DNA from 3 places in the Kitasatospora sp. NPDC004669 genome. Region 2 is predicted to be linked to each of the others. Evidence: riboswitches for the same ligand, from Rfam matches in the RefSeq annotation. Region 2 holds a riboswitch; each other region holds the start of a gene.
What was found. A riboswitch is a leader RNA that binds a small molecule or an ion and turns the genes downstream of it on or off. The one in region 2 is predicted to bind magnesium.
Positions count from the first base shown of each region.

Region 1: it holds a riboswitch for magnesium, as region 2 does, so the genes downstream of both, ABZW30_RS19545 (NRAMP family divalent metal transporter) here and ABZW30_RS02830 (NRAMP family divalent metal transporter) in region 2, are expected to answer to the same signal.
Region 3: it holds a riboswitch for magnesium, as region 2 does, so the genes downstream of both, ABZW30_RS26425 (CBS domain-containing protein) here and ABZW30_RS02830 (NRAMP family divalent metal transporter) in region 2, are expected to answer to the same signal.

Region 1 covers NZ_JBEXKB010000021.1:72,760-75,018, forward strand. The annotation lists gene ABZW30_RS19545 (NRAMP family divalent metal transporter) at 1-1,489, opposite strand, end outside; M-box (ykoK) riboswitch at 1,829-2,005, opposite strand; gene ABZW30_RS19550 (DUF3533 domain-containing protein) at 2,190-2,259, shown strand, end outside.
Region 2 covers NZ_JBEXKB010000002.1:216,175-218,433, forward strand. The annotation lists gene ABZW30_RS02830 (NRAMP family divalent metal transporter) at 1-1,252, opposite strand, end outside; M-box (ykoK) riboswitch at 1,643-1,819, opposite strand; gene ABZW30_RS02835 (ABC transporter ATP-binding protein) at 1,986-2,259, shown strand, end outside.
Region 3 covers NZ_JBEXKB010000035.1:12,480-14,738, forward strand. The annotation lists gene ABZW30_RS26425 (CBS domain-containing protein) at 1-1,165, opposite strand, end outside; M-box (ykoK) riboswitch at 1,474-1,652, opposite strand; gene ABZW30_RS26430 (hypothetical protein) at 1,908-2,075, opposite strand.

The sequences.
Region 1 (2,259 bases), on a different contig from region 2:
GGTCGATCGGGTCCTCCTTCGTACCCCGGCGCCCGAAGGTGAAGAAGTACCCGGCGACCAGCACGCCCGCCACGCCGCAGCCGGCCATGATCCACAGGATCGCGTTCGAGCTGATGTCCGGCCAGACGACGGCGGCGGTCAGGATGAGCGACAGCATCACCAGGACGCCGACCACGGCCGAGGTGAAGGCGTTGGTCTTCGGGCCGTTGACCCACGGGCCGAGCACGGCCTTGTCGTTGCACAGCAGCAGCAGGAAGACGGTGGCGGAGGGCAGCAGCACCCCGGCCAGCACCTGGACGAACTGCGTCATCAGGCCCTGGGTGTACTCGGTGGACAGCAGCGTGATCGCGGCGGCGACCACGACCAGGCCGGCGTAGATCCCGTAGAAGCCCTTGGCGCCCTTGACGCCCCGGTGCAGCGAGTGCTTGATGCCGCACACGTCGCCGATCGCGTAGGCGGTGGACAGCGAGACCGCGAAGGCGCCGATGATCGAGGCGTCCAGCAGCGCGATGGCGAACAGCACACCCGCCAGGTGGCCGGCCTTGTCCTCGATGCCCCTGGCGACGGCGCCCGCGTCGGAGAACTGGCCGAAGCCGTCGGTGCCGGCGAACGCGGCGGCGGTCAGGCCCATCATGGCGGCGGCGCCGATGATCACGACCGCGATGCCGATGACCAGGTCGGCCTTCTCGTACTTCATGAAGCGCGGGGTGATGCGCTTGTCGATGACGTACGACTGCTGGAAGAACAGCTGCCACGGGGCCACGGTGGTGCCGACGATGGAGACGATCACCAGCATCACGGCGGCCAGCTCGCCCGAGCCGCCCGGCATGGACGGCACCACGAAGTCGTGGGCCATCTGCGAGGTCTTCGGGTGGATCAGGAAGTACACCGGCACCAGCAGCAGCGAGCCCACGCACAGCGTGATCGCCACGCGCTCGAAGCGCTGGAAGGAGCCGGTGAAGGCCGAGGCGATGATGATCGCCGCCGCCAGCACCACGGAGGCGACCTTGGGCAGGCCCAGGTAGTCGGCGGCGAGGGTGACGCCGATGAACTCGGTCACCAGGGTCAGGGCGTTCAGCAGGAACAGGTCGATGACGCTGAACGCGCCCCAGAACTTGCCGAAGCGCTCCAGGATGAGGCGGGCGTGGCCCACGCCGGTGACGGCGCCGAGCCGCAGCACCATCTCCTGGTTGACGTACAGCACGGGGATCAGCATCAGCAGGGTCCACAGCAGCTGGGTGCCGTAGTTCTGCCCGGCCTGGCTGTAGGTGGAGAAGGCGCCGGCGTCGTTGTCGCCGACCATCACGATCAGGCCGGGGCCGACGATCGCGAGCAGGGTCTTGAGTCTCGCTGACAGGCCCTGGCGTGGCGCGTCGTCATCGAGCTTGATGGTGCCGAGGGCACCCTTGATGTCGCCGACGTGGGCGTCGTCCAGCACCGCTGAACGCGGCGGCGGAACCTTGGAGTCGAGCGTGGCGTTGGTGGTCATGACGTTCCTCCCGTGAACCCCTGGCAGGTGGGGTGGTTGGGGGCGCGCAGCAGCAATTCTCCCTGCGTGCGGGCACGGCGCATCGGCGCGCGGTGGTGCGCGCCCGTTCGGGCGCGGCGAGGCCGCGTGCGTGGTCCGTGCTGATGCGGATGCGCCGTCAGATCTGCGCGCAGGGAAGATTGTTACCGCGTGCCGGAGGTGTGCGAGGGCAGGCGGGGGCAGGGGCTACTGTGGCCCGGACTACTGCAATCCACGTCTCTCGCCTCCTCCCGGTCGACGCACCCCGTGGTGCGTGTCATCGACGCGGCAAGGAGTTCGCCGGCGCGCGAAGCGACCGCCGGTTCACCCCAACTCGTCAGAGCTTTGGCACTCCACGGCGTGTCCAGCCTGTCCGGCCGGAAGCCACTTCGGATCAACCCTTAGGTCGGGAGGATCTGTCCTAACCCTGGGCGTCTCTCGACGTCGTCGGATCAGTGGCCTGTGTCCGTGAAGAAGCCTCACCGAACGAGGTGCCTTCTTCAAACCTCCAGAAGCATAGAACGCCCGGAGCCCGATACTTGCGCACTTGGTAGAATCTTTACCTTTCCGGAGGTGTGCCACCCGTCCAGGTGACGCGGGTTTGACCACCCCGCCGCCACGGAACGATTTCCCGCCGTACCCGGCAGCGGCAGCAGGTCGTGCCCATTACCCGAGGGGTGGCATGGCGACCGCAGGCTCCCAGGGGGCTCCCCGGCAGGCGAGGGCGCTGGCACTCGCCCGGCGCCCGAAAC
Region 2 (2,259 bases):
GCAGCAGCAGGAAGACGGTGGCGGAGGGCAGCAGCACCCCGGCCAGCACCTGGACGAACTGGGTGATCAGGCCCTGGGTGTAGCCGTTGGACAGCAGGGTGATCGCGGCGGCGACCGCCACCAGGCCGGCGTACACCGCGTAGAAGCCCTTGGCGCCCTTGACCCCGCGGTGCAGCGAGTGCTTGATGCCGAAGACGTCGCCGATCGCGTAGGCGGTGGAGAGGGAGACCGCGAAGGCGCCGATGATCGAGGCGTCCAGCAGCGCGATGGCGAACAGCACGCCCGCCAGGTGGCCGGCCTTGTCCTCGATGCCCCTGGCCAGGGCGGCCGCGTCGGAGAACTGGCCGAAGCCGTCGGTGCCCGCGAAGGCCGCCGCCGTGAGGCCGATCAGCGCGGCCGCGCCGACGATGACCACGACGATCCCGATCCACAGGTCGACCTTCTCGTACTTCATGAAACGCGGGGTGATCCGCTTGTCGATGACGTACGACTGCTGGAAGAACAGCTGCCAGGGGGCGACGGTGGTGCCGACGATCGAGATGATGACCATCATGACGGCCGCGAGCTGGCCGGAGCCGCCGGGCAGGGTGGGCGTCACGAAGTCGTGGGCCATCTGCGAGGTCTTGGGGTGGACCATGAAGTAGATCGGCACCAGCAGCAACGAGCCGGCGCACAGGGTGACGGCGACACGCTCGAAGCGCTGGAAGGAGCCGGTGAAGGCCGAGGCGATGATGATCGCCGCCGCCAGGACCACCGAGGCCGCCTTCGGCAACCCCAGGTACCCGGCGGCCAGCGTGACGCCGATGAACTCGGTGACCAGGGTCAGCGCGTTCAGCAGGAACAGGTCGATGACGCTGAACGCGCCCCAGAACTTGCCGAACCGCTCCAGGATGAGGCGGGCGTGGCCGACCCCGGTGACGGCGCCCAGGCGCAGCACCATCTCCTGGTTGACGTACAGCACCGGGACCAGCATCAGCAGCGTCCACAGCAGCTGGGTGCCGTAGTTCTGCCCGGCCTGGCCGTAGGTGGAGAAGGCGCCCGCGTCGTTGTCGCCGACCATCACGATCAGGCCGGGGCCGATGATCGCCAGCAGGGTCTTGAGCCGGGCGGAGAGCCCGCTGCGGGGGGTGGTGTCGTCGAGCCGGATGGTGCCGAGCGCGCCCTTGATGTCGCCCACGTGGGCGTCGTCCAGGACGGCGGAGCGGGTGGCGGCGGAAGCGGCGGGGACCGTGGAAACCTTCGGGTCCAGCATCACGTTGGTCATGGCGGGGCCTCCCTGCCCCCTACCTTGAGGGGGCGTCAGGGGGCACGCAGCAGCGATCCTCCCTGCGGGCGCACGCCGTCGTCTCCGCACGGCGGCGCTGAGCGGCGGCGGCCGTACGGACATGACGATGCGTCAGGCTACTTGGGTCGAGGCGTGGTCGAGTGCCGCGGAGGCACGACCGAGCACCGAACGAAGCGCCGGGTGAACGCGCAGGGAAGGTTGTTACCGCGTGCCGGAGGTGTTCGAGAGCATGCGGGGGTAGGGGCAACTGTGGCCCGGACTAGGGCAGTCCATGTCTCTCGCCTCCTCCCGGCCGGGGGCGCACCGCCTGTGCGCCGCATCACGACACGGCAAGGAGCACACCGGTCGAGATGGACCGGTACACCCCAACTCGTCAGAGCTTTGGCACTCCACGGCGTGTCCAGCCTGTCCGGCCGGAAGCCACTTGGGGTCAACCCTTAAGTCGGGAAGACCTGTCCTGAACCTGGGCGTCTCTCGACGTCGTCGGGTCAGTGGCCTGTGTCCGTGAAGACGCCTCACCGAACGAGGTGCCTTTTCAAACCTCCCCAAGCATAGACCCGCCCGGCCGGCCCCTCTCACCTTTTCGGCCGATCTTCGACACCTTTGTAGAACTTTGACCAAACCCGACCGCTCCATCCTCTCGCGCTCGGCATATATAGTTCACCGACATATGCAGCTGAACAGCTCACGAGGGGGAAGTGTGTCCCACACAGATCCGACCTGGTCCGAGCCCGTCCTGAGACTGGCCGGGGTCTCCCGCGTGCACGGACGCGGCGCCGCTCAGGTGCACGCCCTGCGCGGAATCGACCTGACCGTGCACGCCGGCGAGTTCGTCGCCGTGATGGGGCCGTCCGGCTCCGGGAAGTCGACCCTGCTGACCCTGGCCGGCGGGCTGGACCTGCCCAGCGAGGGCGAGGTGCTGGTCGAGGGCGTCGCACTCGGCGGCCTCAGCCGGGGCAGGCTCGCCGACCTGC
Region 3 (2,259 bases), on a different contig from region 2:
GCCAGGAGACGAGATCGCCGATCACCGTGCTGTCCTCGGCCACGGCCAGGTCGAACAGCGGGATGTCGGCGATCAGCCGGCCGTCGTCGTCCAGCACGGTGACCGCGTCGATGTCGGTGCGGTGCTCGGCCTGCGCGGCGAGTTCGGCCCGCACCTGGGCGACGGTGTGCGCGGAGCCGGCGGTGACCAGCAGGGTGGTCATCGCGCCGCCGGCGGTGCCCTCGCGATGGGTGAGCAGGGAGCGCAGCTCGGCGGCCTCGGGCTCGGGCATCCGGGCCAGCAGGGTCTCGCGCTCGCCCGGGGCGAGGTCGCGCAGGGCGTCGGCGGCCTCGTCCGGTTCCATCTCGTCGACGAGCCGGGCGGCGTGCTCCGGGGGTACCTCGCGCAGCAGGTTCTCCAGCTCGGCGGGTTCCATCTCCTCCAGCGCGTCCGCGGCGTGCTCCGGCTCCAGCCAGCCCAGCAGCTGCTGGCGCTCGTGCCGGCCGAGGTCCTCCAGGATGTCGGCGAGGTCGGCCGGGCGCAGCCGGTGCAGCGCGGAGCGGGAGGCGCGCAGCCGCACCTCGGCGGGCCCGTGGGTGGCCTGCTCGCCGAACGGGGCGACGGACTGCCAGTCCAGGACGCGTTCCGGGGTGGGGCGGATCTGCCAGCGGCGCGGGCCGAGCCGGCGCAGCAGGGTGGGCAGCGAGACGTCGACCCCGACCAGGACGGTCCGGGCGGCGAGCGGGGCCAGGTAGAGGTCGGCGGCGCGGGTGACCTGGACGCCGTCGACGTCGACGAGCTGGTGGTCCAGCACGTCGCGGGCCAGCAGCACCTCCCCGGGCCGGCGGTTGAACTCGCGAAGGTCCACGCGGGCGGTGCGCAGCCGGACCTGCCCGGTCTGGATCCGCTCGACGGCGTCGGCGGCGATGAAGGTGCGGCGGCGGCCTATTCGGATGATCAGTCCGGTGACCGGCGGGTACGGCTCCGCCCCGTAGAGGCGCGCGACCACGTCGACGACGCGGCCCACCTCCTCGCCGGCCTGGTTGGTGGCCGGGCCGCCGACCAGCCCGGCGACGGAGACCAGCGACGAACGGACGGTCCGGGAGACGGCGGTACGGCGCTCGGCGGCGACGGTGCGGTCGCGCAGCCGGGCCGTGGCGGACGTGAGCAGGGTGGTGGCAGCCATGGTGGGGACCCCCTCGCCCCGACAGGACGGGGCAGCGGGCCGCCCGGCGGCACGTCACCGCCGACCCGACCGCGGCGCCGGTTCCAGGCATGCGCCGGGGCCTCCCGCGTCAGGACGGACGGGAGGGCGGAGCGGCCGGACCGGATCGGTCAGGGAAGGAGGGAGCGCCTCGGGCGGCGGAAGGACGGCGAGGACGACATCGGGAACGGCTGACTATGGCCAGGACTTCCGTCCATCACGCCTCCTCCCGGTCTCGGCCGCGCATCGTGGTCGCGGCGGCACGGCAGGGGGAGACCGACGTCACCGCCCGTGCACCCCCACTCGTCAGAGCTTTGGCACTCCACGGCGTGTCCCTGGTCGATCCCGACGGGAAGCCACTTGGGGTCACCCCTTGAGCCGGGGAGACCTGTCCTGATCCGGAGCGTCTCTCGACGGGTGGGATCAGTGGCCTGTGTCCGTGAAGACGCCTCACCGAACGAGGTGTCTGTTCAAATCGGCCCCAGGATAGGACCTCGCGGTGCTCGCGGCGTAATCCTTGACCCGAGCTTGACCCCGGCCTGACCTGCGGGGGAGCCGCCGGGGCGCACGGCCGGGCGCGCGCAGCGGTGCTCCGGCCGACGGCCGCGGGGCCGAACTGTCCTGTGGCCGACCCCTGGTGACGCCGCGTCCGTCCGGTGCGGCGTGCGGCCGCACCGGACGACGAACCGGGTGTCGATCCCGGTCGGGAGTCCGTCCCCGAAGGTCAGCGGCGGCCGAACAGCCGGCCGAGCCAGCCGCCGGACGCCCGCTCCTTCGGTGAGCAGGCGCACCGCTGGGACTCGGGCACCCCGGCCAGCACCTGTTCGACGTGCATCCCGCACCCGGCGTAGGTCGATTTTCCGCAGGTGCGGCAGGCGACTCGACGGCACATGGCGTGCTCCCTTCCTTGGCCCCCCGGTGAATGGACTGACATGCCCCAATATACCCCCACCGGTATTTACCCTTCGGGTCTCGCCGGCGCCGACCTTTCGGGGCGTTTTCCCGGCGCGCATGAAAACCGTCCGAGGCCGTTCCGGCCCGGTGGGTGCGGGCGGGCGCCCGGCTCTCCGTCGGAG